Regions from separate parts of the Streptomyces sp. NPDC015220 genome, predicted to be linked through region 1. Evidence: riboswitches for the same ligand, from Rfam matches in the RefSeq annotation. Region 1 holds a riboswitch; the other holds the start of a gene.
The links. Region 1 has a riboswitch for S-adenosylmethionine ahead of ACF061_RS01770 (aminotransferase class V-fold PLP-dependent enzyme). Riboswitches for the same ligand answer to the same signal wherever they lie in the genome.
Positions count from the first base shown of each region.

Region 2: it holds a riboswitch for S-adenosylmethionine, as region 1 does, so the genes downstream of both, thrC (threonine synthase) here and ACF061_RS01770 (aminotransferase class V-fold PLP-dependent enzyme) in region 1, are expected to answer to the same signal.

Region 1 covers NZ_JBIBUK010000001.1:312,509-326,656, forward strand. The annotation lists gene ACF061_RS01725 (AMP-dependent synthetase/ligase) at 1-163, shown strand, start outside; gene ACF061_RS01730 (glycosyltransferase family 4 protein) at 657-1,799, opposite strand; gene ACF061_RS01735 (hypothetical protein) at 1,932-3,122, opposite strand; gene ACF061_RS01740 (NlpC/P60 family protein) at 3,155-4,186, opposite strand; gene ACF061_RS01745 (NlpC/P60 family protein) at 4,430-5,485, opposite strand; gene ACF061_RS01750 (NYN domain-containing protein) at 6,011-7,360, opposite strand; gene ACF061_RS01755 (hypothetical protein) at 7,421-7,660, opposite strand; gene ACF061_RS01760 (rhomboid family intramembrane serine protease) at 7,815-8,618, shown strand; gene ACF061_RS01765 (Lrp/AsnC family transcriptional regulator) at 8,615-8,896, shown strand; gene ACF061_RS01770 (aminotransferase class V-fold PLP-dependent enzyme) at 8,929-10,317, opposite strand; SAM riboswitch class IV at 10,537-10,653, opposite strand; gene trpD (anthranilate phosphoribosyltransferase) at 10,815-11,879, opposite strand; gene ACF061_RS01780 (cytochrome bc complex cytochrome b subunit) at 12,028-13,668, opposite strand; gene ACF061_RS01785 (Rieske 2Fe-2S domain-containing protein) at 13,665-14,148, opposite strand, start outside.
Region 2 covers NZ_JBIBUK010000029.1:39,310-53,457, reverse strand. The annotation lists partial or broken gene ACF061_RS35000 (DUF3263 domain-containing protein) at 346-576, shown strand; gene otsB (trehalose-phosphatase) at 720-1,595, shown strand; gene ACF061_RS34990 (trehalose-6-phosphate synthase) at 1,791-3,221, opposite strand; gene ACF061_RS34985 (glucosyl-3-phosphoglycerate synthase) at 3,345-4,289, opposite strand; SAM riboswitch class I at 4,476-4,619, shown strand; gene thrC (threonine synthase) at 4,637-5,920, shown strand; gene ACF061_RS34975 (MoaD/ThiS family protein) at 5,917-6,192, shown strand; gene ACF061_RS34970 (cold-shock protein) at 6,623-6,826, shown strand; gene groL (chaperonin GroEL) at 7,294-8,916, shown strand; gene ACF061_RS34960 (NADH:flavin oxidoreductase) at 9,111-10,253, shown strand; gene ACF061_RS34955 (MFS transporter) at 10,394-11,866, shown strand; gene ACF061_RS34950 (hypothetical protein) at 11,901-12,485, opposite strand; gene murQ (N-acetylmuramic acid 6-phosphate etherase) at 12,646-13,581, opposite strand; gene ACF061_RS34940 (MurR/RpiR family transcriptional regulator) at 13,736-14,148, opposite strand, start outside.

The DNA.
Region 1 (14,148 bases):
CGGCAACGCCGCGGTGTCGAAGGCGGAGTCGGTGCGCAAGTTCCGTGTCCTGTCCGCCCAGTTCACGGAGGAGTCGGGCCACCTGACCCCGTCGCTGAAGCTGAAGCGGAACGTGGTGGCCAAGGACTACGCGGACGAGATCGAGGCGATCTACGCGAAGTAGCGCACCGGTCGGTCCACGGCGCGGTGTCCCGCGGGGGGCACCGCGCCGCCGTGTTCGTGCGCCGGGCGACCACCGGCCGCCTGCGCGACGGCCCGGCTCGCCGGACAGGCCCACGTGGCCCGGGGCCCCGCGAATCCGGCGGGCCCACACGTCCGGCAGCCCCACATGCCGGGAGCCCCACATGCCGGGAGCCCCGCGTGTCCGGCGGGCCCATATGCCGGGAGCTCCGCGTGTCAGGCAGCTCCACATGCCGGGGCCCCGCGTGTTCGGCGGGCCCATATGTCGGGAGCTCCGCGTGTCAGGCAGCTCCACATGTCGGGAGCCCCGCGTGTCCGTGGGGCCCGCGTGTCCGGGGCCTTCACGGATCCGGCAGCCCGTGTGCCGCAGGGCCGCCGGGGACCAGCGGCCTCGTGGCCCCGGCGGCGTGTCCGTGCGGCCGTCTCACCTGTCCGGCGCTCTCCTCCGCCCTGCCGCCGTGCGGTGCGGCGGCCCGCTACAGGAGTCCCCGGAGCCGATCCGCCAGCAGGTCCCAGCGCCACTTCTCCTCCACCCACCGCCGGCCCCGCTCCCCCATGCGCCGGCGCAGTTCGGCGTCGCCCAGGAGCACGGCGACGCGGTCGGCGGTCTCCTCGGGCGAGTCGCCGCGCACGACCCAGCCGGTCTCGCCGTCGAGCACCGCGTCGGGCGCGCCGCCCGAGTCCCCGGCGACGACCGGCAGCCCGGTCGCGGACGCCTCCAGGTAGACGATGCCGAGCCCCTCCACGTCGAGGCCGCCGCGCCGGGTGCGGCAGGGCATGGCGAACACGTCGCCGACGCCGTAGTAGGCGGGCAGGTCCGCCCAGGGCACCGCGCCGGTGAAGCGCACGGCCCGGGCCACCCCGGTCCGTGCCGCCAGCCTGTGCAGGTCGCTCTCGTACGGGCCGCCGCCGACGATGAGCAGCACCGTGTCCGGTTCGGCGGCCAGGATCCGCGGCATGGCCCGGATCAGGGTGTCCTGCCCCTTGCGCCGGACCAGCCGCGAGACGCAGACGACCACCGGCCGGTCGGCGAGCCCGAGCGTGGCCCGCAGTCCGGCGCCGCCCGACCCCGGGTGGAAGGTCTTCTCGTCCACCCCGGGCGGCAGCCGCACCATGCGCGCCGCGGCGGCGGGCGAGAGCGCGCGGGCGATCCGGGACCGGGTGTACTCGCCTAGGTAGGTGATCGTGTCCGTGGACTCCCCGATGCTGTGCAGCAGTCGACGTGCGCCGGGCAGCAGCGCCCACCCGGCCTCGTGACCGTGGGTGGTGGCCACCAGCCGCTCGGCGCCCGCCCGTCTCAGGGCCGGGGCCATCAGCCCGAGCGGGGCCGCCGCGCCGAACCACACCGACGTGCAGCCGTGCTCCCGCAGCAGCCGCGTGGCGCGCCGGGTCGTCTCCGGTGTCGGCAGCAGCATCGTCGTGGGGTCCCGTACGACGGTGAAGGGCTGCTCGGCGTCGAAGGCGGCCGTCGCCGCGCGGCCTTCCGCGCTCCGCTTCCAGGTGGAGGCGTAGACGACCAGCCGATCCGGGTCGAGACGCAGTGCCATGTTGTGCAGGAAGGCCTGGATGCCGCCGGGCCGGGGTGGGAAGTCGTTGGTCACGACGAGGGTCTTGCGCATCGTCGTGACCCTATCGAATTCAGCCACCACCGCATGGGTTCGGCCACGCGTTCCCGTCCGGCCCCGCTCCCGTGGTCCGGGCACCGGCGGCCGGTGACCACGGGACCGGGCAGGACACGGGCCGGCCGCCGCTCACCCCAGTTGCGCCCGCAGGTACTCCCGCCACCGGTCGGTGAACTCCTCCAGGGTCGTGCCCAGCACCTCGCGCAGCGCGCCCTCGACCGCGCCCGCCCGCTCGCCGTGCGCGCCGACGGCCCGGTAGAACGCTTCCAGCCGGTCCTCGCCCCAGTGCGCGGCGATCATCCGGCAGGCCAGCCAGCCGCCCTCGTAGGCCCGCGCGAGGCGGGCCGCGTCCCCGGCGAAGCCGAAGTCCCCGTCGGCGGGCAGGGCGGTCGGCACGCGGCCGCCGGACACCGCGCGCTGGAGTTCCGGCGCGACCTGCTCGGGGGTGCGCCCGGCGCCGCGGTAGCCCACCCAGTCGGCGTAGCCCTCGGAGAGCCACAGGGGGGTGGCCGCGTCGGTGTGGGCGCGGGTGGCGACGTGGGTGGTCTCGTGGGTCAGCACGACCTGCTTGCCGAGCGGTCCGAGCACGCCGTACGCGTCCGGGTTGACGATGATCCGGTCCGCGGGCCCCCGGTCCCCGCCGCCCGTCTGGCCGGTGGTGACGGCGGCGATCCCCCGGTAGTCGGCGGCGGGCGCGCCGAGCAGCGCGGCCATCCGGTCCAGGGAGCCGGGCACCAGCACCACGACCCGGCGGCTCCAGTCCGTGCCCCACGCCCGCGAGACCGCCGGCACCGCGCGGTCGGCCAGGCCCGCGTAGCCGCGCAGGGAGGCGTCGCTCTGCCCGGCGCCGAGGACGATGCTGTGCGCGCCGCGGACCACGGTCACCGGGCCCTGGTCCCACAGTTGCTGGGCGGACTTCCGCGCGGGCCGGTCGGAGGTGACGTACCACTTGCCGTCGGCCGTGGTGGACAGGGTAAGAGTACGGCCCACGGTGACGGGCGCCTTGTCGTAGCCGGTCACCCGGTAGCGCAGCTCGGCGTCGGCGGTGGCCGTGCCGGCGCCCCGGCGCAGCGCGGTCACCCGGTAGGACCAGGCGTCGAAGGGCACTGCCTTCAGGGCGGCGTACGGCGCCCGGGCGCCGGTGGCCGCGTACGCCGCCGGGTCGTGGTGCAGGACCGCCGCGGCCCGCAGGTCGAGGAGCTGCTGCACCTGGCGCCGGGCGGTGTCGGCCGGCGGGTGCCCGCCGCACGCGGTCAGTGATGCCAGCAGCAGGCACGCCACCGCCGCCGAGGAGCCCGACAACCGCCTTCGACCAGCCATTTCCCGATCGTACGGTGGGAGGCGGGCGCCCGTCAGACCCTGGTGACCGAGGACACCGGCATCATGTTCACCGGGTCGTAGCGCACGGGGGCGCCCGGGTAGGGGGCGTGGATCACCCGGCCGTGGCCCACGTACATCGCCACGTGGCCGGCGTCGGACCGGTAGACGACGAGGTCGCCTGGCCGGGCCTGGGAGAGCGGGACGCGCCGGCCGGCGTACCGCTGTTCCTGCGAGGTGCGCGGCAGCCGCACCCCGGCCTGCCCGTACGACCACTGCATCAGGCCCGAACAGTCGAAGCCCGAGGGCCCGTTGGCACCCCAGACGTAGGGGCGGCCCAGTGCGGAGCGGGCGGCGGCCACGGCGGCGGCCGCCCGGGCCGAGGCGGCCGGACCGCCGTCGAGGCCGGGCAGGAAGGCGTCGCGGCCGAAACGGGAGGTCCGGCCGTAGGCCGCCCGCTCGGCCGGGGAGAGGGAGTTGAGCAGCTTCCGGGCGCGGGCCAGTTTCCGCTCCACGGTGTGCTTGTGGGAGAGCACCGCCGTGCGGCTCCTGCGCAGCTCGACGAGGGCGCGGGTGGCCTCCGTGCGCTCCTGGGCGAGTTCACGCAGGGCGGTGCGCAGGGCCCGCAGTTCCTCCGCCTGGTGCGCGCCGATCCGGTCGAGCGTGGCCGCCTTCTCCAGGTAGTCGGCCGGGTCCCGGGCCAGCAGCAGGGCGACGGACGGGTCGAGGCCGCCGGAGCGGTACTGCGCCCCGGCGACGGAACCGAGCTGGTCGCGCAGGGTGTTGACGCGCTGCTGCCGCCGGGCGATGCGGTCCTGCGCGTCGCGCACCTGACGGCGCAGCACTCCGGCGTGCTCGGCGGCCCGGTCGTAGGACTCGGTCGCCTTCTCGGCCTCCTGGTAGAGCCGGTCCACCTCGGTACGGGCGTCACCGTGCGGCGCGGCGGCGGAGGTCGCCGGCAGGCTGCCGAGGGCGGCGGCCGCGACGGAGAGCACGGTGACGGCCGAGCGCGTGGCGCCGGCGCTCCGGACGGACCCGGACGGTGCAAGGCGACGATGGGACCCCACGGGAAGCCGAACTCCCTCCACTGGCGGACGCGGACCGTTTCCCCGCCGTCGGGGGGCGGTGCGCCCCGGCGGCGGGGAAACGCGGCAGACAGTAGCCGCGCGGACCCGCGCCGGCCAAAGGGACTTTGTCCCGCGCACAGCACGGCGCCCCGCCTCCGACACAGGTCAGGGGCGGGGCGGGGGGTCGGCGGAAGCCGTGGCGATTCGCCCGTTCGGGCGGACGGCCGCTCTCCGGCGGGTCCGTCAGACGCGGACGCCGAACATGAACGGGCCGCCGATGGTGCTCATGGACTCGTAGCGGACGACCGTGCCGGTCCGCGGGGCGTGCAGGATCTGGCCGTTGCCCGCGTAGAGCCCGACGTGGTGGATGTCGTTGAAGAAGAACACCAGGTCGCCGACCTGGAGCTGGCTCTGCGAGTAGATGCGCGTGCCGATGTTGGCCTGCGCCTCCGAGGTGCGGGGGATGGACACGCCGGCCTGGGCGTAGGCCCAGGAGGTCAGGCCCGAGCAGTCGAAGGAGGACGGTCCGGTGGCGCCGTAGACGTACGGGGTGCCGATCTTGCTCTGGGCGGCGGAGAAGGCGGCGCCGGCCCTGCCGGAGGCGTGGGAGGAGGCGGGCGGGGCCGTGGGGTCGCTCAGGGCGGCGCGCTCGCTGGCGCGGCTGGCGCGGCTCTGCTCGGCGGCGAGCTGCGCCTTCTCCTGCGCGGTGAGGGAGTTGAGCAGCTTCTGCGCCTCGGCGAGCTTGCCCTGGACCTGCTTCTTCTTGTTGCCCAGTTCGGTGCGGGTGGCGGCGAGGTCCTTGAGCTTGGCGGTGGCCTCGGCACGGTCCTGGGCGAGTTCGCGCTGCTTGTCCTGGATCTTCTTCAGCGCGTCGGCCTGCTGGCCGCTCAACTGGTCGAGCGTGGAGGCCTTGTCCAGGTAGTCGTCCGGGTGCGAGGAGAGGAAGAGCTGGAGCGAGGCGTCGATGCCGCCCGAGCGGTACTGGCCGGCCGCGAGCGAACCCAGGCTGTCACGCAGCTTGTTGAGGTCCTGCTGACCGCGGGCGACGTTGTCCTGGATGGTGGAGATCTCCTTCTGGAGCTTCTCCTGCTTCTCCTTGGCCCCGTTGTACTTCTCGGTGGCCTGCTCCGCCTGCTCGTAGAGCTTGTCGACCTTGGACTTGACCTCGTCCTTGCTCGGCTTCGCGCTGGGCGCGGCGTTGGCTGCCTGTGCGCTGATCGCGACGGCTGCTGCGGCTGCTGTGGTGAGCACGGTCACACGTGCGCGGCTGGGCTGTCTGGGTCGACGGTGGGACGCCACGGAAGCGAGCTCCTTCTTCTGAGTGATCACCCGCTCGGAGGTTCGAGGCCGACCCTAGTGACCTCATCGTGATTAATTCAAATCCCACAGCAGAAAATCCTGTCGCGCAACACGTTTCCTTGCACGTAACTCACAAGAAGTGAAGTCAGGTTGACGCTACGTCGCGCACCACTGCCGCCAATTCGGGCATAAAGGGCCTGCGTTGGTATTGCGGCGGAACTGCCTTATGCCCGTTTCCGGCCGCTCGTCCCCGATCGCCCGATCCCGGTCGGGCGATCCGCTCGCCCGCTCGCGAACGCCCGCCTCGGCCGCACGCCCCACTCCCTGCCGCGGGCGCACGGCCGTCCGCTCCTCCGGCACGCCCCCTCGCACCTCCGGCCCGCCCGCATCGGCCGCCGGCTCCCAGCCGTGCGGGAAGCGCCGTCGCGCGGCGTCAGCCGCGTGGGAATCGCTTCACGGCATCGCCGACGCGAGAAGCACCGTCGCGCGCCCCCCGGGCCGCGCGGGAAGCGCCGTCGCGCGGCGTCAGCCGCGCGAGAGGCGCTTGAGCAGCATCGCCGACGCCACCGGCCGCGCGCCCGCCTTGGCGACCCCGTCGGCCACCTCGCGGTCGGTCGAGGCGACGATGACCGGCCGGCCGGGCGGCTCGGCGCGCACCAGCTGGCGGATCAGCTCGTCCGCCGTGACGCCCGGCTTGGAGAACAGCACCCGGATCCCGCGCGGCGGCGCCAGCAGCACCGGCGCCGCCAGCTCGGCCCCGTCGAAGACGCAGGTGACCTCGGCCCCGGTCTGCGCGGCCAGCTGCGAGAGCTGTCCGAGCAGCCTGAGCCGCTGCTTCTCCAGCGGCATCTGGGGATAGCCGGTCTTGGTGACGTTGTAGCCGTCGACGACCAGGTGCGCCTGCGGCAGCGCCAGCAGCTGGTCGAGGACGGCCGGGTCGTGCTCGGACAGGGCGCGGGCGGCGATGTCCTTGGGGGTCATCCGCCCCGGCTCGACCGCGTCCACGGTCTCGGCGGGCCGTACGGACACCGGCGGCAGCGCCAGCTCCCGGCGCAGCCCCTGGGCCGCGTCGAGCACGGTGTCCAGCAGCAGCCGCACCCTCATGTCCTCCACGCTGCGCCCCTCGCGGGCCGCCCGGCGGGTGGTCTCCAGGGCGGACTCCGCCTCGGCCAGGCGCGCCTTGAGCCGCCGGGTCTCGCTCTCGGCGGCCGACACCTGCGTCTGGCCCTCGGCGCGCGCGGCCTCCGTCTCGCCGCGCGCCCTGCGCAACGCCGCCTCGCCGCGTTTGACGTCGCTGAGCGCGGCGCGCAGCTTGCGGTGCAGCGACTCGGTCTCTTTCCTGGCCGCGTCCAGTTCGGCGCGCAGCCGTTCGGTCTCCGTGCGGGTCTGCTCGCGGGCCGCCGCGAGATCCGCGCGCAGCCGTTCCAGCTCGGCGCGGCTCTCCTCGTCGGCGCGCTCGGCGTGGGCCCGCTGGACCTCCTCGCCGGCGGCGGTCACCAGCTTCACCCAGCCCGCCGGCCGCAGTACGTAGGCCGCGGCCGCCACGTCGAGCGGGTCCGCGGCCGGGGGCGGGGAGCAGGAGTCCAGCGCGTCGGACAGTTCCGGCTGGTCCTCCCTGAACTTCTCCCCGACCCGCTGCCGGAACAGGGGGTCGCTCTCCAGCGCCGCCGCCATCGCGTTGCCCGCGAACTTCGCCCGGCGGTTGGGGGCGAACCGGGCGTACTGCCGCAGCTGGGCCGGCAGCTCGCCGACGGTCAGCCGGCCGAAGGCGTCGGCCACGATCTGCACGACCCGGCGGCGCACGCCGTCGGGCAGCGGACGGTCGAGCACCTCAGCGGCGCCGTCGCCCGGCTCCCCGCCTCGTGTCTCCGCCATCCGTCACCCCAATGCCTAGCCCGGCCCCCCGGGGGGCCGCCTGTGCGGGAACCGCTCCGCTCAGGAGCCGGCGCCCGGCCTGTCCACGAGTTCCACCTGGTCCAGTGCGTTGCACCAGCGGCAGCGCACCGACTCGATGGTCTCACTGACCACTTCGCGCTCCTCGACCGTGGGTTCGCCGGCCAGATCGAGGTGGACGTACTCGACGACCTTCGACGAACGCGTCACGTCGAAGCGGGTGAGGTTGCCGCAGAGGGTGCAGCGCCACCGCGTCGTGGCGGTCGGCGGGGGAACCGTCATCGTGGCCGCTCGCTTTCTTCTCGTGTCCGTGACGCGCCGGCCTTCCCGGGCGTTGGCTCGTAACCCTACGGCCTGCCGGGCACTCGCCGCCCGGGTGTCCACGGCGGCGAGGCGGTCCGTGCCGATGCGTCCCGTTACGCCATGCTCTGTGCACATGACCAGCTACAGGAACACGGTGGCCGTCCGGACGGTCAGGGCCCTCAGGGCGGTGCGGACGACGCCGGCGCCGGTCACCTCCGCCCTCATCGCCCTGTGCTGCCTGGTCTTCGTGATCGGTCCGGCAGCCGGTCTCGATCCGGCCCACGGCACCGGAGAGGGGCTGCTGCGCGCCCAGCGGGCCTACTTCCGGCGGTGGGGCGTGATCCCCGCCGACCTGTTCGCCGGCTCGCCGCGGGCCGCCCTCACTCCCGCCACGGCCCTGTTCGTGCACGGCGGCTGGGTGCATCTGCTCGGCAACATGCTCTTCCTCCACGTCTTCGGGGCGATGACCGAGGAACGCATGGGCCGCGTCCGGTTCACGCTGTTCTACGTCGGCTGCGGCTACCTCGCCCTGCTGGGCTACGCCGCCGCCCACGCCACCTCCGAGCAGACCCTGGTGGGAGCCTCGGGGGCGATCTCCGCGGTCCTCGGCGCCTTTCTCTACCTGTTCCCCCGGGCCCGGGTGACAAGTGTGCTGCCCTTCCTGTTCTTCCTGCCGCTGCGGCTGCCCGCGTGGATCGTGCTGCCGTTCTGGGCGGCCCTGCAGTGGCTGGGGGCCGGCCGGGCCACCCAGGGCCCCGGCGTGGCCTACCTGGCCCACGTGGTGGGTTTCGGCCTGGGCTTCGCCTACGCCTGGGCGCGGTTCGGGAGGGGGCGGGCGCCGCGGCGCCGTCCCGGCGGGGCGGCGGCCGCGGACGGACGGGAGACTAGAGTGAAGTCCGCCCCTGCTCCGGCCCCCGAGGGAGAGAACCAGCCGTGATCACCGCGATCGTCCTCATCAAGACCAGCGTGGACCGGATTCCCGAGATCGCCGAGCGGATCGCCGCGCTGGAGAGCGTGAGCGAGGTCTTCTCCGTCACCGGGACCTACGACCTGATCGCCATGGTGCGGGCGGGCCGGCACGAGGACCTGGCGGAGATCATCCCGGGCCGGATCAGCAAGATCCCCGGTGTGGAGGCGACGGACACGCACGTCGCGTTCCGCACCTACTCGCAGCACGACCTGGAGGCGGCGTTCGCGATCGGACTGGACTCCTGACCGCCTGAACACCGCCTCCGTGGGCCGTCGGGTCACACCGCGGGGACGCAGCGGCCGTCCTCGGTGCGGTACCGCCACTTCGCGCCGTCGCGGACCAGCTCCCGCACCGCCGTCACGAAGCGTTCGACGTGCTCGTCGGGGGTGCCGGCGCCGAAGCTGACGCGGACGGCGTTCAGCGACCTCTCCCCCGGCGCGGCCTCGGGGGCGCCGCACTCGCCCTGGGCCTGCGGGTCACCGCCGAGCAGCGTGCGCACCAGCGGATGGGCGCAGAACAGTCCGTCGCGCACGCCGATGCCGTACTCGGCGGAGAGCGCGGCGGCGAAGTGCGAGCTGTTCCAGCCCTCGACGACGAACGAGATCACCCCGACCCGCGGGGCGTCGTCCCCGAACAGCGACAGCACCCTGACCTCGGGCACCTCGGCGAGCCCGGCGCGCACCCTGCCGATCAGGTACCGCTCCCGGGCCACGAGGGCGTCGAAACCGGCCTCCGTCAGCGCCTTGCAGGCCGAGGCGACGGCGTAGGCGCCGATGACGTTCGGGGAGCCGGCCTCGTGGCGGGCGGCGTCCTGGTGCCACTCGACGTCCACTCCCCCGTCGGCGCGCCGGCCGACCCTGCGGCTCGCGCCGCCGCCGGCCAGGTACGGCTCGGCCTCCCGCAGCCAGTCCGCGCGGCCCGCCAGCACGCCGGCGCCGAACGGGGCGTAGAGCTTGTGGCCGGAGAAGGCGACCCAGTCGACGTCGAGATCCGTCACCGACACCGGGTGGTGCGGGGCGAGCTGGGCGGCGTCCAGGACGATCCGGGCGCCGTGCGCGTGGGCGACCGCGGCCAGCTCCCGTACCGGCCACAGCTCACCAGTGACGTTCGAGGCGCCGGTGACGCAGACCAGCGCCGGGCCCTCGGGGTGCTCCCCGTCCGGGCGGCCCGGCTCGCGGTCGGCGAGGGCCCGCTCCAGGGTCGCCACGGCCTGCTCCGGGGTGCGCGGGGCGTCGAGGTACGTCACCCGCGCGTCGCGCCACGGCAGCAGCGAGGCGTGGTGCTCGGTCTCGAACACGAACACCCGGCAGCCGGCGGGCAGGGCGCGGGCCAGCAGGTTGAGGGAGTCGGTGGTGGACCGTGTGAACACCACCTGGTCCTCCGCCCGGCAGCCGAGGAACTCCGCGACCGTCCGGCGGGCGTTCTCGAACAGGTCGGTGGAGAGCTGGGAGAGGTAGCCTGCGCCGCGGTGGACGCTGCCGTAGTACGGCGCGTACGCCGCCACGTCGTCCCAGACCCGCTGGAGGGCGGGGGCGCTGGCCGCGTAGTCGAGGGCGGCGTAGGGCACCGTGCCACCGGTCACCAGCGGCACGGTGACATCCCGTCCCAGAACGGGCAGCGGGGCGCGAACGGAACGGTCGGCGGCGGCGGCGATGGAGACAGACATGGGGGAACTCCCGTGCGAGCAGGCTGAATTCACCGCGCGAGCGGCCGTTTCACGGGTACGGTCGACGATCCGGTCGCGGCTGCGGCTCGGCGCGGGGAAAAGGTGAAAGGGGATACGCGGAGGCGGGGCTCTGCGGCCCTAGCGCATTCGCTTGCTCACGGAAGGCTCCCTCGTACGACCAGGACCCCTGGCCCCACGCTTTCCGAGAAGCGTGCGAGGGGTCCGCGCTTGCCGTAGACCTCGCTGCCTACGACCTGGTCTTCACCCGGGGCACCCCGCCACGGACGGAGGGTTGCCGGACAGCCGGCCGGGGCCACATGGCTGTCACTCATGACCTGGACAGGAACGTACGCGAAGTGATCGCGGTCCCGCAACCCGTGTCCGGATCGCGGGACCGCGCGCTCGCACGGCCCGTCGGGCGCCGCCCGGCGGGCCGTGCCGGGCCGGGGCGTCAGGCACCGGGGCCCTCGGGCCCGGCGGACGCCCTCGCGGGGGCGCTACGCGTTGCTGGCCGCCACCCAGCGGTCCAGCGTGCGCCCGGCCGCACCGCTGTCGATCGACTCCGCCGCCCGCTCCATCCCGGCGCGGATGCGTTCCACCAGCGTCCCGGAGCCCGGCTCCAGGGCCACCAGGGCCGCCGCCGAGTTCAGCAGCACGGCGTCGCGCACGGGGCCCCGCTCGCCGTCCAGCAGCCGGCGCGCGACCTCGGCGTTGTACGAGGCGTCGGCGCCGCGCAGCGCCTCCACCGGCACCAGCTCAAGACCGACGTCCCGCGGGTCGAAGGTCTCCTCGGTGACCCGGCCGTCCTGGACCACCCACACCCGGGAGGTGGCGGTGGTGGTCAGCTCGTCGAGGCCGTCGTCGCCCCGGAAGACCAGGGAGGAGTTGCCGCGCTCGGCGAAGACGCCCGCCACGATCGGCGCCTCGTGGGCCACGGCGACGCCGACCGCCTGCGACCTGACCTTGGCCGGGTTGGTCAACGGGCCCAGCAGGTTGAACACCGTCCGGATCCCCAACTGACCGCGGGCCGCGCCCACATGGCGCAGTGCCGGATGGAACTTCACCGCGAAGCAGAAGGTGATGCCGGCTTCCTCGGCGACCTCCACCACCCGCCGCGGGGTCAGGTCGAGGTTGACGCCCAGCTTCTCCAGCACGTCGGACGCTCCGGAGGCGGAGGAAGCGGCCCGGTTGCCGTGCTTGACGACCTTCGCGCCCGAGCCGGCGACGACGATCGACGACATGGTGGAGATGTTCACCGTCTTCGCGCCGTCGCCGCCCGTGCCGACGATGTCGACGGTGGCGCCGGGCACCTGGATCACGTTCGCGTGCTCGTACATCGTGCGGACGAGCCCGGTGATCTCCTCGACGGTCGCGCCCTTGGCCCGCAGCGCCACCGCGAACCCGGCGATCTGGGCGTCCGTCGCCTCGCCGCCCATGATCCTGTCCATGGCCCAGGCGGTGTCGTCGGCGGTGAGGTCCCGCCGCTCCAGCAGGCCGTTCAGCAGGGCGGGCCAGGAACGGGCCGCCGCGGTGTCGCCTCCAGCGGGGGTCACAGCGCTCATAAGCCGCTCCTGGGTCGGTGTCCCGGCCCGCGGGACACATGTCTCGAACAGGTACCACCCTATCCAGCCCCGGGCACCGCGAAGGGCCCCGTCCGGGGTTCGGACGGGGCCCTTCGACCGTGGCGTGGCGACGCTCAGGGTTCAGTGATCAGTGGTGGCCGTGGCCACTCGTGATCTCCTTGTACTCCTCGACAGTCGGCTTCGGGATCTGGTTGTCCTCGCCGTAGTAGGCGTTGCTGAGCTTGGCGCGCAGCTTCGCCGTACCCGCGACCTTGCGCTCGACACCGTTCTCGTCGACCGTCGGGCCGATCTCGACCGGCTCGTACTGCGTGTGGGCCGTCAGGGTGTAGAGCTGCTCCTGGCTGAGCGGCTCGTGGACCTCGATGAACTCGCCGTGCGGCAGGCGCTTGATGATGCCCGACTCGCGGCCGTGCAGCACCTTGTCCTTGTCCCGGCGCTGGAGGCCGAGGCAGATCCGCTTGGTGACGACGAACGTGACCACCGGCGCCACGAAGAACGCGATGCGCACGAACCAGGTGATCGCGTTGATCGACAGGTGGAAGTGGGTGGCCCACAGGTCGTTGCCACCGCCGACCAGCAGCACGAAGTACCAGGCGATCCAGGCGGCGCCGAAGGCCGTACGGGTCGGGACGTTGCGCGGACGGTCCAGGATGTGGTGCTCGCGACGGTCACCGGTGACCCAGGCCTCGATGAACGGGTAGAGCGCGATGGCCGCGAGGACCACGCCGAACAGCGCCAGCGGGATGAACACGCCCAGGACCAGGGTGTGGCCCCAGAAGTTGATCTCCCAGCCCGGCATGGCGCGGATCAGACCCTCGGCCATGCCCATGTACCAGTCGGGCTGGGCGCCGGTGGACACCTGGTCCGGCCGGTAGGGGCCGATGGCCCAGATCGGGTTGATCTGCGCGATCGCCGCGATGGCCGCGATGGCGCCGAAGACCAGGAAGAAGAAGCCTCCGGCCTTGGCCATGTAGACCGGCAGCAGCGGCATGCCGACGACGTTGTTGTTGGTCTTGCCGGGACCCGCGAACTGGGTGTGCTTGTGGTAGAAGACCAGGATCAGGTGGCCGACCACCAGGCCGAGCATGATGCCCGGCAGCAGCAGGATGTGGATCGAGTAGAACCGGGCCACGAAGTCGTGACCGGGGAACTCGCCGCCGAAGAGGAAGTACGAGATGTACGTGCCGATGATCGGCACGGACAGGATCGCGCCCTCCATGAAGCGGACACCGGTGCCGGAGAGCAGGTCGTCCGGGAGCGAGTAACCGGTGAAGCCGGTGAACATGCCCAGGACGAACAGCAGGAAGCCGAACAGCCAGTTGACCTCACGCGGCTTGCGGAACGCGCCGGTGAAGAACACGCGCATCATGTGCACGAACATGCCGGCGAGGAAGATCAGCGCGGCCCAGTGGTGGATCTGCCGGATGAGCAGACCACCGCGCACCTCGAAGGAGATGTGCAGGGTCGAGTTGAACGCCTCGCTCATCAGCTGTCCCTGGAGCGGGACGTAGCTGCCGTGGTAGACCACCTCGTTCATCGACGGGTGGAAGAACAGCGTCAGATACACACCCGTGAGGATGATGATCAGGAAGCTGTAGAGGCAGACCTCACCCAGCATGAACGACCAGTGGTCGGGGAAGATCTTGCGCATGTTGGCCTTGGCCAGGCTGTAGATGCCCAGCCGGCCGTCGGCCCAGTCGGCGAGCTTCTCGCCGGCCGGTGCCTTCCCGCGCGAGCGGGTCGGCTCGTTGCTCGCTGAAGTACTCATCCGCGCTCCCAGAATGCAGGACCGACGGGCTCCTCGAAGTCGCCGAGCGCCTGGAGGTAACCCTCACTGTCCACGCCGATGCGCAGCTGCGGCAGGGCGTGACCGGCGGGACCGAAGATCACTCGGGCTCCGTCGGAGAGGTCGAAGGTGGACTGGTGGCACGGGCACAGCACGTGGTGCGTCTGCTGCTCGTACAGGGAGATCGGGCAGCCCACGTGGGTGCAGATCTTCGAGTAGGCCACGACACCCTGGTGGGACCAGTCCAGCTCGCGCTTGTCCTTGATGTTCTCCGGCTGGAGCCGGACGATCATCAGGGCGGCCTTGGCGATCTCGGTCTGGAAGTCCTCGTTCGCCTCCTCCAGGCCGTCGGGCTTGGCGAAGGTGAGAGAACCGACCTGGACGTCCTCGGGACGCAGCGGCAGGTTGGTGTTCATGTTCACCAGGCGCTTGCCCTTGGCCCACATCGTGTGCCGGAGCGTC
Region 2 (14,148 bases), on a different contig from region 1:
CCCGCGTGGTTGTCGGCGCCGCGAGCTACCGTGCCGGGTATGGACGAGCGGGACGACGAGCGCCCCCGGGGCGAGGGCGGCGACCGGACCTCGGGCCGGGGCGAGGACGCTGGCCGGGCCCCCGGCGCAGGCGAGGAAGGCGGCCGGGTCCTCGGCGGGAGCGAGGCCGGTGGCCGGAGCTCCGGCGGGGATGAGGAGGATGGCCGGTCCCCTGCCGGCGAGGACGAGGCCGGTGGCCGGACCCTCGGCGGGAACGGGGCCGGTGGCCAGGCTTCCGGCGAAGGCGAAGGCGAAGGCGAAGGCGAAGGCGAGGCCGCGGCCGGGGCCGGGGGGCAGGGCCCGGGCGAGGAGCGGCGGCTCGGCCGCCGGGAACGGGACATCCTCGCCCTGGAGCGGCGCGGCTTCTTGGGCCCCGGCGCCAAGGAGCGCGCGATACGCGAGGAGCTCGGCCTGTCACCCGTTCGCTACTACCAGCTCCTCAACGCCCTCCTCGACGACACCCGCGCGCTGGCGCACGACCCGGTCACGGTGAACCGCCTGCGCCGGATACGGGAGACCCGCCGGTCCGGGCGGTGAGGCGGCGGCCCGACGCGACTCGGCCCCGGCCCGGCCCGGCGGTGATCCGGCCCGCCGCGGCGACGACGGGAGCGGCGGACGGCACGGGCCGGTCCCGGCGCTGTGGAGGAGTGGGCCCGGCCGAGTGTGGATAGGTTCGGCACATGGGCAGCCATGACAAGCAGGACACCGCCTCGACCGACTTCGACCCGTCCCTGCCGACGCCGGCCACCCGGGCCGGGCGGGACGGTCTCGACGCCCTCCTCGCGCGGCCGGAACGGGCGGTGATCGCACTCGACTTCGACGGGACGCTCGCCCCCATCGTGCCCGACCCCGACCGGGCCCGGGCCCATCCGGGGGCGGTGCCCGCGCTGGCCGTCCTCGCCCCGAAGGTGGCCGCCGTCGTGGTGGTCACCGGACGCCCGGCCGGCGTCGCGGTGCGGCACGGCGGCTTCGCGGGCGTACCCGGCCTGGAGCACCTCGTCGTCCTCGGCCACTACGGCGCCGAACGCTGGGACGCCGCCACCGGGAACGTCACCGCCCCGGCCCCGCACCCCGGAGTCGCCGCCGTCCGCGCCGAACTCCCGGGCTTCCTCGACCGGATCGGCGCCTGGCACGGCACCTGGATCGAGGAGAAGGGCCGTTCCCTCGCCGTCCACACCCGCCGTGCCGAGGACCCGCAGGCCGCCTTCGACGGGCTGCGCGGACCCCTCGCCGACCTGGCCGCCCGGCACGGCCTGATCGTCGAGCCGGGCCGCATGGTCCTGGAACTGCGTCCCCCGGGCATGGACAAGGGCGTGGCGCTGGCGGAGTACGTCCGCGACCTGGGCGCCGCCTCGGTCCTCTACGCCGGCGACGACCTCGGCGACCTCCCCGCCTTCGCCGCGGTGGAGAAGCTGCGCTCCGACGGCGTACCGGGCGTCCTGGTGTGCAGCGGCAGCACGGAGGTAACGGAGCTGTCGGAGCGGGCCGACCTGGTGGTGAACGGTCCGGCGGGCGTGGTGGAACTGCTGAGGACGCTGGCGGACCGGCTCGGGTAGGGCCGCGCGCTTCGTGGGCACGCGGCTTCCTCCGAGTGCCGGGCGCTCCGGGGGATTCCCGCGTACCTCGTGGGCGCGCGCCCGTCTCCCGGTGCCGGATGCCCCGGGAGGACCCCGCGCACATCGCGGGCGCGCGCCTTTCCGCCGGTGCCCGGCGCCTCGGGGGAGCCCCGCGCACCCGGGGGCGCCGTCCGATCAGCCGTCCAGCTCTCCCAGCTGGTCCAGGAACCACTGGGCCGGCGGAAGGGCGGTGGCGGCGGCCGCGAGCCGCTTGCTCCGCTCCGCCCGCTCGGGGCCCGCCATGCTCAGCGCCTCGTGCAGCGCGTCCGCCGTACCGACCACGTCGTACGGATTGACCGCGATCGAGTCGTCGCCCAGCTCCGCGTACGCCCCCGCCTCCCGGGACAGCACCAGCGCGCACCCCGCGTCGGAGACGACCGGCACCTCCTTGGCGACCAGGTTCATGCCGTCCCGGATGGGGTTGACCAGCGCCACGTCCGCGATCCGGTATGCCGCCAGCGACCGGGCGAAGTCGTCCTTGACGTGCAGCACGACCGGAGTCCAGCCGGGCGTCCCGTACCGCTCGTTGATCTCCTCCGCCAGCCGCCGTACCTGGGCCGTGTACTCCCGGTACACGGCGAGGTCCTGCCGCGAGGGGTAGGCGAAGGCGACGTGCACCACCCGTTCGCGCCACTCGGGGCGGTCCTGGAGCAGCTGCCGGTACGCCAGCAGACCGCGCACGATGTTCTTCGACAGCTCGGTGCGGTCCACCCGGACGATCGTCCGGCGCGCACCGCCGTCCGGAGCCGCGCCGATCTCCTCGCGCAGCGCCGCCATCCGCTCCTTGACGTCGGCCCGGTGCGAGCGCTCCCGCAGGAACTCCGCGTCCGCGCCCAGCCCGTGCACCCCGATCCGGGTGCCCCCGAGCCCGCCGACGAGGGCGTCGCAGCACCCGGCGAACGCGTCCGCCCACCGCTGGGTGAGGAAGCCCAGCCGGTCCGCGCCCAGCATGCCGTGCAGCACCTGCCGGGCGATGTCGTCGGGGAGCAGCCGGAAGTAGTCCACCGGCGCCCACGGCGTGTGCGAGAAGTGCCCGATCCGCAGATCCGGCCGGAAGTCGCGCAGCATCCCCGGCACCAGCGTCAGGTGGTAGTCCTGCACCACCACGGCCGCGCCCTCGGCCGCCTCCTCCGCCAGCGCCTGGGCGAACGCCCGGTTGTAGGCCTCGTACGACGCCCACTGGCGCCGGAACTCCGCGTCGAAGACGGGCTCCAGCGGGGTCTGGTAGAGCATGTGGTGCACGAACCACAGCACCGAGTTGGCGATGCCGTTGTACGCGTCGGAGAAGACGTCCGGGTCGATGTCCAGCATCCGGACCTGCTGCCCGCCGGTGTCCTGTGACGGCAGCCTGTGCCCGCCCTCGAAGCGGCGCACCGCCTCCCGGTCGGCGTCGTTCAGCGCGGCGCACACCCACACCGCGCCCGCGTCCGGGCCGATGGCGGACAGTCCGGAGACCAGCCCCCCGCCACCGCGTTTCGCGTGCAGCGAGCCGTCCTCGTGCACCTCGTACGAAACCGGTCCGCGATTGGACGCGACCAGCACCCCGGCACCGTGCGTAGCAGCCATGGTCCTCAACCTAGCCCGGCCCCCGAACACTCAAACGTACGGTCCGGCTTCGTAGCCGGGCGACCGCGGCGCGGTGCGGGATTCAGGCCACCCGCCTCGCGCCGCCCTCGCGCGCCGCCCGTCTCAGGCCACCCGCCGGGCGGCGTACTCCGCGATCTCGGTCATCGGCGGGCGCTCCTCGGTGTCCACGGAGTACGTGCGCGGCTCGAAGCCGTCCTCGCCGCGCTCGAACTGGGTCAGGGCGGGACGGATCAGATGGCCGCGGGCCAGACGCAGCTGGGCGGTGCGGTAGATCGCGGCGGCCATCCGGCCGAGCGCCTGCCCGTCCTGGTGCCGGTGCTTGCGCTCGCCCACGTCGACCTGGGCGAGCGCGTCCAGGCCGACCAGGTGCAGCGCGTCGACCAGCATGCCCAGCTCGACGCCGTAGCCGACCGGGAACGGCAGCCGCTCCAGCAGCGAGCGGCGGGCGGCGTACTCGCCGCCGAGCGGCTGCACGAAGCCGGCCAGCCGCGGCCAGTGCATGTTGAGCAGCGGGCGGGCCATCAGCTCGGTGACCCGGCCGCCCTGCCCGGCGGCGCCGGCCAGCGGGCGGTCGTACATCGCCTTGACGAGCTGCACGCCGGGGTCGGTGAGCAGCGGGCCGACGATCCCGGTGACGAAGTCCGAGGAGAAGTCCCGCAGGTCGGCGTCGACGAAGCAGACGACGTCCCCGTGGGTGACCAGCAGCGAGCGCCACAGCACCTCGCCCTTGCCGGGGACCGCCGGGATGCGGGGCAGTATCGCGTCGCGGTGCACGACCCGGGCGCCCGCGGCGGCCGCCACCCGCGAGGTGCGGTCGGTGGAGCCCGAGTCGACGACCACCACCTCGTCGACGAGCGGGGCCTGCCGCATCAGGTCGCGGCGGATCACGGAGACGATGTCACCGACCGTCTCCTCCTCGTTCAGCGCGGGCAGCACCACGCTGACCGTCGAGCCGCTCGCGCGCTTCGCGGCCAGGACCGTGGCGAGCGGACGATCGGTCACGGACCAGGAACGCGTCCTCAGCCAGCGCTCGACTTCTTCCAGCACGGTCGACGGCTCCTTAACTCCTGCTCGGTACGGCCACCGCTCGCGCCAGGGCGCGGATCACATCATGCTGTGATCTGTCTCGCGGTTCGGACGACTATCTCTCACTGTCCCGGCCTTCGGTTACAGTCTTGAACAACGCGGATGACCATCGCATGCCGGGGTCGCCGCGTCTCCACAATCGAATACCGCTCATCCAGAGGGGCAGAGGGACACGGCCCGATGAAGCCCCGGCAACCCTCCAGCCGGTCTCGACGATCCATTGCGAGGCTCCCGGCTAGGGAAGGTGCCAAATCCGTCTCACGGCGAGATGCGTCGTGAGGAAGATGAGGAGAAAGGGCCTCGCCTCCATGGCTGTGCAGACCGTCGCAAGCAGCACCGACTCCACCGTAGACCTCGGCCCCGCCGCGGCGCTGAGCTGCCGCGAATGCGGTCACCGCGTGCCCCTCGGCCCGGTCTTCGCCTGCGAGGAGTGTTTCGGCCCGCTCGAGATCGCCTACGACTTCTCGGCCTACGACACCGAGGAGCTGCGCAAGCGGATCGAGTCGGGCCCCGCGAACATCTGGCGCTACGCCCCGCTGCTGCCCGTGCCCGCCGACGTGGCCGACAAGCCGAACATCAACCCGGGCTGGACCAAGCTCGTCAAGGCCGACCACCTCGCCCGCGAACTCGGCGTGACCGGCGGCCTGTACGTGAAGGACGACTCCGGCAACCCGACGCACTCCTTCAAGGACCGGGTGGTCGCCCAGGCCCTGGAGGCCGCCCGCGCCTTCGGCTTCACCACCCTGTCCTGCTCCTCCACCGGCAACCTGGCCGGCGCGGTCGGCGCCGCCGCCGCCCGGGCCGGGCTGCGCTCCTGCGTCTTCATCCCGCACGACCTGGAGCAGGGCAAGGTCGTCATGGCCGCGATCTACGGCGGCGAGCTCGTCGGCATCGAGGGCAACTACGACGACGTGAACCGCTTCTGCTCCGAGCTGATCGGCGACCCGGCCGGCGAGGGCTGGGGCTTCGTCAACGTCAACCTGCGGCCGTACTACGCCGAGGGCTCCAAGACGCTGGCGTACGAGATCTGTGAGCAGCTCGGCTGGCGGCTGCCCGACCAGATCGTCGTCCCGATAGCCTCCGGCTCGCAGCTCACCAAGGTCGACAAGGGCCTGCGGGAGCTGATCGAGCTCGGTCTGGTCGAGGACCGGCCGTACAAGATTTTCGGCGCCCAGGCCGAGGGCTGCTCGCCGGTGTCCACCGCCTTCAAGGCCGGGCACGACGTGGTACGGCCGCAGAAGCCGAACACCATCGCCAAGTCCCTCGCCATCGGCAACCCGGCGGACGGCCCCTACGTCCTGGACATCGCGCGCCGCACCGGCGGCGCGGTCGAGGACGTGACGGACGAACAGGTGGTCGACGCGATCAAGCTGCTCGCCCGGACCGAGGGCATCTTCGCCGAGACGGCGGGCGGTGTGACGGTCGGCGTGACGAGGAAGCTGATCGAGAACGGCCTCCTCGACCCGGCCAAGACCACCGTCGTCCTCAACACCGGTGACGGTCTGAAGACCCTGGACGCGGTGGCGGGCACCGGCCTGACCGCGACCATCCGTCCGAACCTGGACTCCTTCCGAGAGGCTGGCCTCGCATGAGCGTGACCGTTCGCATCCCGACCATCCTGCGCACCTACACCGGCGGCCGGGCCGAGGTGAGCGCCGAGGGCGCGACCCTCGCCGAGGTCATCTCCGACCTGGAGAAGAACCACACGGGCATCGCCGCGCGCGTCCTGGACGACCAGGGCAAGCTGCGCCGCTTCGTCAACGTCTACGTCAACGACGACGACGTCCGCTTCGAGCAGGGCCTGGAGACCTCCACCCCGGACGGCGCCGGCGTGTCGATCATCCCGGCGGTCGCCGGCGGCTGAGCCTTACCTCAGGTAACTCCGATTACCGACCGTTCGTCCGATTGCCCCCTCCGTGAGAGAAACGGAGGGGGCAATTCTGTGTGGTTGAGCGCGGTACAGTTGGGGAACGCGCTCCTGACCAACGGATCAGGAAGCCTCTTTTTCCTGCCGCCCGCCGATCAGAAGTAGCCAAAGTGCGCGGGCTTTTCGCGGCATTTGCCTTGTTTGTCGGGCCCGACTTGCCCTGAAGTGTGGCGAATTCTCCCCACATTCCGGACCGCTCCCGTCCAGAATTCTCGTCCGATTGACCTGTTGCAGACGGCAGTTGGACAGATACATTCGGCCGCGGTCGACGCGTTCCGGCGCACGCCCCCGATCCACGGGGGGTGAGGTCTGACCCGGATCCGCGAAGTGTGGATCTGTGCAAGGGCCAGTAATAGGGGAGTTAGGCATGGCTCAGGGCACCGTCAAGTGGTTCAACGCGGAGAAGGGGTACGGCTTCATCGCGGTCGACGGTGGTGCGGACGTCTTCGTCCACTACAGCGCGATCCAGATGGACGGCTACCGCTCGCTGGAAGAGGGTCAGCGGGTCGAGTTCGAGATCTCGCAGGGCCAGAAGGGTCCGCAGGCCGACATGGTTCGCGTCACGGCCTGAATCGCGCGACCACCGCAAGCGATCTTCGAAGGGTCCGCACCTCCGCCGGGGGGTGCGGGCCCTTCGGCCTGTCCGTCCGGCGGGGGCCCGTCCGTGCGGGCGTGTGCCCACGGGCGCGCGGACGCCGGATCACGGGGCGGGCGCCGGACCACGGGGCGGACGCCGGACGCCGCGACCCGCGGCGTGTCCGCGGGTGCGCGGGCGCCGGTGCGGGCCCCTGGGGCGCTCCCGCCCGCCGCCGTCCGACCGCCGCCCCGCGTCGGATCCACTTCGCCGACGCTTGCACTCTCAGGGGTCGAGTGCTAATCATTGCGTTAGCACTCTGAAGGTGAGAGTGACAACGAGGACCGGGTCGGTGAGGCCCGCGGGCCGGGTGGGGCAAGGAACCACGAGGCCGGCGAGCCGTCCGTCGCGGGCGCGGGCGCGGTCCGAAGGAATCACCCCCAGTCCTGGAGGGACCACTTCACATGGCCAAGATCATCGCGTTCGACGAGGAGGCGCGGCGAGGCCTCGAGCGCGGCATGAACCAGCTCGCGGACGCCGTCAAGGTGACCCTCGGCCCCAAGGGCCGGAACGTCGTCCTCGAGAAGAAGTGGGGCGCCCCCACGATCACCAACGACGGTGTCTCCATCGCCAAGGAGATCGAGCTCGAGGACCCGTACGAGAAGATCGGCGCCGAGCTGGTCAAGGAAGTCGCCAAGAAGACGGACGACGTCGCCGGTGACGGTACGACCACGGCGACCGTGCTCGCCCAGGCGCTGGTCCGCGAGGGCCTGCGCAACGTGGCCGCCGGTGCCAACCCGATGGCCCTGAAGCGCGGTATCGAGAAGGCCGTCGAGGCCGTCTCCGCCGCCCTGCTCGACCAGGCCAAGGAGGTCGAGACCAAGGAGCAGATCGCCTCCACCGCCTCCATCTCCGCCGCCGACACCCAGATCGGCGAGCTGATCGCCGAGGCCATGGACAAGGTCGGCAAGGAAGGCGTCATCACCGTCGAGGAGTCGCAGACCTTCGGTCTGGAGCTCGAGCTCACCGAGGGCATGCGCTTCGACAAGGGCTACATCTCCGCCTACTTCGCCACCGACATGGAGCGCATGGAGGCGGTGCTCGAGGACCCGTACATCCTCATCGCCAACTCCAAGATCTCCTCGGTCAAGGACCTGCTCCCGCTGCTGGAGAAGGTCATGCAGTCGGGCAAGCCGCTGCTGATCATCGCCGAGGACGTCGAGGGCGAGGCCCTGTCGACCCTGGTCGTCAACAAGATCCGCGGCACCTTCAAGTCCGTCGCCGTCAAGGCCCCGGGCTTCGGCGACCGCCGCAAGGCCATGCTCGGCGACATCGCCATCCTCACGGGCGGCGAGGTCATCTCCGAGGAGGTCGGCCTCAAGCTGGAGAACGCCACCCTCGACCTGCTGGGCAAGGCCCGCAAGGTGGTCATCACCAAGGACGAGACCACCATCGTCGACGGTGCCGGCTCCTCCGAGCAGGTGGGCGGCCGCGTGAACCAGATCCGCGCCGAGATCGAGAACAGCGACTCCGACTACGACCGCGAGAAGCTGCAGGAGCGCCTGGCGAAGCTCGCCGGCGGTGTCGCGGTCATCAAGGCCGGCGCCGCCACCGAGGTGGAGCTCAAGGAGCGCAAGCACCGCATCGAGGACGCCGTGCGCAACGCCAAGGCGGCCGTCGAGGAGGGCATCGTCGCCGGTGGTGGCGTGGCCCTGCTCCAGGCCTCCCAGGTGTTCGAGAAGCTGGAGCTCGAGGGCGACGAGGCCACCGGTGCCGCCGCCGTCAAGCTGGCGCTCGAGGCCCCGCTGAAGCAGATCGCCGTCAACGCCGGCCTCGAGGGCGGCGTCGTGGTGGAGAAGGTGCGCAACCTGACCCCGGGCCACGGCCTGAACGCCGCGACCGGCGAGTACGTCGACCTGGTCGCCGAGGGCATCATCGACCCGGCGAAGGTGACCCGTTCCGCGCTGCAGAACGCCGCCTCCATCGCCGCGCTGTTCCTCACCACCGAGGCCGTCATCGCCGACAAGCCGGAGAAGGCCGCCGCGCCGGCCGGCGGCGGCATGCCGGGCGGTGACATGGACTTCTGATCCTTTCGAGGATCGGACCCGTCCGTCGCGTACCGAGGGCGGCACCCCCTGGAGACAGGGGGTGCCGCCCTCGGCGTTCTCCGGAACGCGGGCGCCCGGGGCCGGAATGCCGGGGTGGACGGCGGGGTTGACGACGACGCAGACTTGATGCACATGCACATACCGTCTGGTATCCGCACTTGCCGAGGAGTCCCATGAGCGTCACCACGTCCGAGTCCGTCCCCGAGAACGCCTCCCGCGCGGCCCGCGTCCTCTCCCGTCCGGTCGCGCTGGGCGGCCTGACCGTCCCGAACCGCATCGCGATGGCCCCGATGACCCGCATGTTCTCCCCGGGCGGCGTCCCGGGCGAGGACGTGGCGTCGTACTACGCCCGTCGCGCCGCCGCGGGTGTCGGCCTGATCGTCACCGAGGGCACTTACGTGGGGCACGAGTCGGCGGGGGAGAGCACTCGGGTGCCGCGCTTCCACGGCGCGGAGCAGCTCGCGGGCTGGGCGAAGGTCGCCGACGCCGTGCACGCGGCGGGCGGCACGATCGTGCCGCAGCTGTGGCACATCGGAATGGTCCGCAGGCAGGGCAGGGGGCCGTTCCCGCAGGCGCCGGCGGTCGGCCCCTCCGGGCTGCGGACCGACGGGACGGAGGGCGCCGGCAAGGCGATGACCCGGGCCGACATCGACGACGTCGTCGGCGCGTTCGCCGAGGCGGCCGCCGACGCCGAGCGCATCGGCTTCGACGGCGTGGAGATCCACGGCGCCCACGGCTACCTGCTCGACCAGTTCCTGTGGGCGGGCACCAACCGCCGTACGGACGCCTACGGCGGCGACGCGGTGGCCCGTACGAAGTTCTCGGCGGAGGTCGTGGCGGCGGTCCGCGCCGCCGTCTCGCCCGGCTTCCCCGTCATCTTCCGGTACTCGCAGTGGAAGCAGGACGCCTACGACGCGCGCCTCGCCGAGACCCCCGAGGAGCTGGAGGCGATCCTGGCCCCGCTGGCCGAGGCCGGCGTGGACGTCTTCCACGCCTCCACCCGCCGCTACTGGCTGCCGGAGTTCGAGGGCTCGGACCTCAACCTCGCGGGCTGGACCAAGAAGCTCACCGGCAAGCAGGTCATCACGGTCGGCTCGGTCGGCCTCGACGGCGACTTCCTCAAGGCGTTCCAGGGCGAGGGCGCGGCGATCGGCGGCCTGGACAACCTGCTGGACCGCCTGGAGCGCGACGAGTTCGACATGGTCGCCGTGGGTCGCGCGCTGCTCCAGGACCCGCAGTGGGCGGCCAAGGTGCTCCAGGGCCGCTCCGAGGAGCTGAGGCCGTACGACGCGGAGTCGCTGAAGACGCTGAGCTGACGCCTTGACCCGGCACGAGGCCGGTGGCCCCTCGCGGGCCGCCGGCCTCCCTCTGGCCGGAATACAACTTGCTTAAGTCAATCAAATCGAATTATGGTTGCCTGAGTCAAGTACCCCTGCCCTCCACGGAGACGTCCCTCATGTCCGACGCACAGGTCCGGCCCACCACGGCCGAGGCCCCGCCCAACCCCAACGCAGTCGTGGCCGTACTGGCCTTCGGCGGCATCGTGGTCTCGCTGATGCAGACCCTGGTGATCCCGATCGTCTCGGAGCTGCCCAAGCTGCTGCACGCCTCGGCGTCGGACGCCGCCTGGGTCATCACCGCCACGCTGCTCGCCGCCGCCGTCGCCACCCCGGTCATGGGCCGCCTCGGCGACATGTACGGCAAGCGCCGCATGCTCCTGGTGAGCATCGGCATGCTGGTGGCCGGCTCGGTCACCGCCGCGGTGAGCGACTCCCTGACGCCGATGATCGTCGGACGGGCGATGCAGGGCCTCGCCTCCGGTGTGATCCCCCTCGGCATCAGCATCATGCGCGACGAACTGCCCGCCGAGCGGCTGGGTTCGGCGACCGCGATGATGAGCGCCTCGCTCGGCGTCGGCGGCGCCCTCGGTCTGCCCGCCGCCGCGGTCATCGCCGAGAACTTCGACTGGCACGTGCTGTTCTGGGCCTCGGCGGCCATGGGCGTCGTCGCGGCGGCCCTGGTGCTGTTCCTGGTGCCGGAGTCGAAGGTGCGCTCGGGCGGCCGTTTCGACGTCGTGGGCGCCCTCGGCATGGCGGCCGGCCTGATGTGCCTCCTGCTGGCGATCTCCAAGGGCGCCGACTGGGGCTGGGGCAGCGCCACCACCCTGGGCCTGTTCGCGGCGGCGGTCGTCATCCTCGTCGCCTGGGGCTTCTTCGAACTGCGCGTGCGGGAACCGCTGGTGGACCTGCGCACCACGGCCCGCCGCCAGGTGCTGGTGACGAACCTCGCCTCCATCGCGATCGGCTTCGGGATGTTCTCGATGTCCCTGGTCATCCCGCAGCTGCTGCAGCTGCCCGCGCAGACCGGCTACGGCCTCGGCGAGTCGCTCCTCGTCTCCGGCCTCGTCATGGCCCCCTCCGGACTGGTGATGATGGCCGTCGCCCCGGTCTCGGCGGCCGTCTCACGCACCCGGGGACCCAAGGTGACGCTGATGATCGGCGCGCTGATCGTGGCGGCCGGCTACGGCCTCAACATCGCGCTCATGAGCCAGGTCTGGCACTTCGTGCTGGCGTCCTGCGTGATCGGCGCCGGCATCGGCTTCACCTACGGCGCGATGCCTACGCTGATCATGGGCGCCGTGCCCGCCTCCGAGACCGGCGCGGCCAACAGCCTCAACACCCTGATGCGCTCCATCGGCACCTCCACCGCCAGCGCGGTGGCCGGTGTGGTGCTCGCCCACATGACCACGCGGTTCGGCCCCTACGCGCTGCCCTCGGAGAACGGCTTCCGCACGGTCCTGGGCCTCGGCGCGGGCGCCGCACTGCTCGGCTTCGCCGTCGCCTCCTTCATCCCGCGCCAGCGGGTCGCCGCCACGGGCGAGCCGGTCGCCGCGGCGAGCGGGCAGGAGAAGCCGGCGGTGAAGGCGTAGCACGTCCGCGCACCGACCGCGCGGGCCCGGCGGACTACATGTTCCCGAGCGGTTCGATGTCGACGCGCACCGGGGTGCCCCAGACCCGCACGACCTCGTAGTCGGTGAACTCGTGCACGAGCCGGTACGCCATCGCGGCGCGCGGCGCGCGCCGCTGGGCGGCGATGAACAGCTCGGCCTCGCGCCGGTCCCGGCGCGGGGTCCCGCACAGCTGCCACTCCCGCCCGTTCCACAGCTCCGGCAGCCAGCGCTGCTGGGGCTGCGGCCGGTCCTCGCGCACGCCGTACCGGGACGGCGCGGGGGCGGCGGGCTCGCCGCCCGGCCGGGCGTACGGCGGATACGCCCCGTCGACCTCGGAGCGGCGGGCGGCCCGCCGCCGGGTCTCGCACAGCAGGCAGAGGTCGGGGGCGCTGTCGTCGACGGGCCCGTTCGGATGCTCGGGGCACCGGGTGGCGGCCGCGGCCGTGGTGACGCTCTCCTCCAGCAGGTCCAGGGCGCGCCGCAGGTCGCCCTTCACCTCGTGCAGCTTGGCGTCGGGCGTGTCGGCGGTGAGCGCCTCCCCGTGCTCGCCGAGGAGCCGGAGGGCCCGCCCGAGGGCGGTGAGCTGGGCATGGTTCATGGCCCTCCCAGCGTAGGCCGCCGGGCCCGGGGCCGGTGGGGGAGGAGGGGGGATCCGCGCCACACCGCGGGGCACGGCCCGCGCTCCCGCGGCCCTGCCGCCGCCTCCGCCCTCCCCGCCGCCGCGTCCGGGTCCCCGGCCCGGATCCGCCTCGCCCCCGTCAGGTCCCCGCGTGGGTCAGGGCCGTGCGGAGGTGGCCCGAGGACCGGGTCAGGAGGTGGGTGGCCGTGCCGGCGTCCACGTCGGCCAGGAGGACCAGGATGGCGGTCTTCACCTCGCCGTCCGCGGCCGCGAGGGCGCGTTCGATCTCGTCGTCCCCGGCGCCCGTGGCCAGGGCGACGATCCGGCGGGAGCGGGCGCGCAGCTTGTCGTTGGAGGCGCGCACGTCGACCATCAGGTTCCCGTAGGTCTTGCCCAGCCGGATCATCGTGATCGTCGAGATCATGTTCAGCACCAGCTTCTGGGCCGTGCCGGCCTTCAGACGGGTCGAACCGGTCAGCAGTTCGGGGCCGGTGACGATCTCGATGCCATGCTCGGCGGCGGCGGCCAGCGCGCTGCCGGAGTTGCAGGCCAGGCCGACGGTGAGCGCGCCCAGCCGACGGGCGTGCTCGACCGCGCCGATGGCGTAGGGGGTGCGGCCGGAGGCCGAGACGCCGACCACCGTGTCGTCCCGGGTGAGGCCGAGGGCGTCCAGCGCCTCGACCGCCAGCCCGCGCGAGTCCTCCGCCCCCTCCACCGAGGTCACCATGGCCTCGGCGCCGCCCGCGATCAGCCCGATGACCTGCGACGGGTCCGTGTTGAAGGTCGGCGGGCACTCCGAGGCGTCCAGCACCCCCAGCCGGCCCGCCGTACCCGCGCCCGCGTAGATCAGCCGGCCGCCGCGCGCCATCCGCTGCGCCACCGCGTCGATCGCGGCGGCGATCTCCGGCAGCCGCCGCGCCACCGCGGCGGGCACGGTCGCGTCCTCGGCGTTCATCAGCCGGGCGATCTCCAGGGTGGGCAGCCGGTCGATCTCGGCCAGCTCCGGGCGGAACGCCTCGGTCGTCAGCGACTCCAACTCGGAGCGCAGCTCACGGTAGTGGGGCGTGGAGGTCATGAGGGGCGGCTCTCTTCGTGCGACGGCGATACGACTGACTGACTGACTTGGTGGAGGTGTACGCGCGGTTCCGCACGGGCTCGTACCTCTCCGCTTCCCGGCCACGGCCATTGCGGCGCCCGGCCGCGGTGGCGCCGGACGCTCCGGCGCCGGGCTACGGGCGCCGGTCCCCGCCGCGTGGGCTGTGCCGGTGGGCCAGTGCCTCGTACGAAGCCGCCAGGGCCGGCGCCGCGGTCTCGTAGGTCCGCTGCGCCACCCCCACGAACAGGCAGTCGACGACGAGCAGTTGGCTGGTGCGGGAGGACATCGCCGCCGGACGCAGCTCGCTCTCGCGGGCCGTGGAGGTGGTCAGGACGTGGTCGGCGTACTGCGTGACGGGCGAGTCGGGACGGCCGGTGATCGCGACGGTGGTCGCGCCGTGCTCGAAGGCGACCCGCAGCGGCTCGATCACGTCCCCGGTGGAACCCGAATGGGTGATGGCGATCGCCACGTCTCCGGTGCGCAGTTGCACCGCGTTGGTGACGGCGAGGTGCGGGTCGCAGTGCGCGTGCGCTATCAGCCCTATGC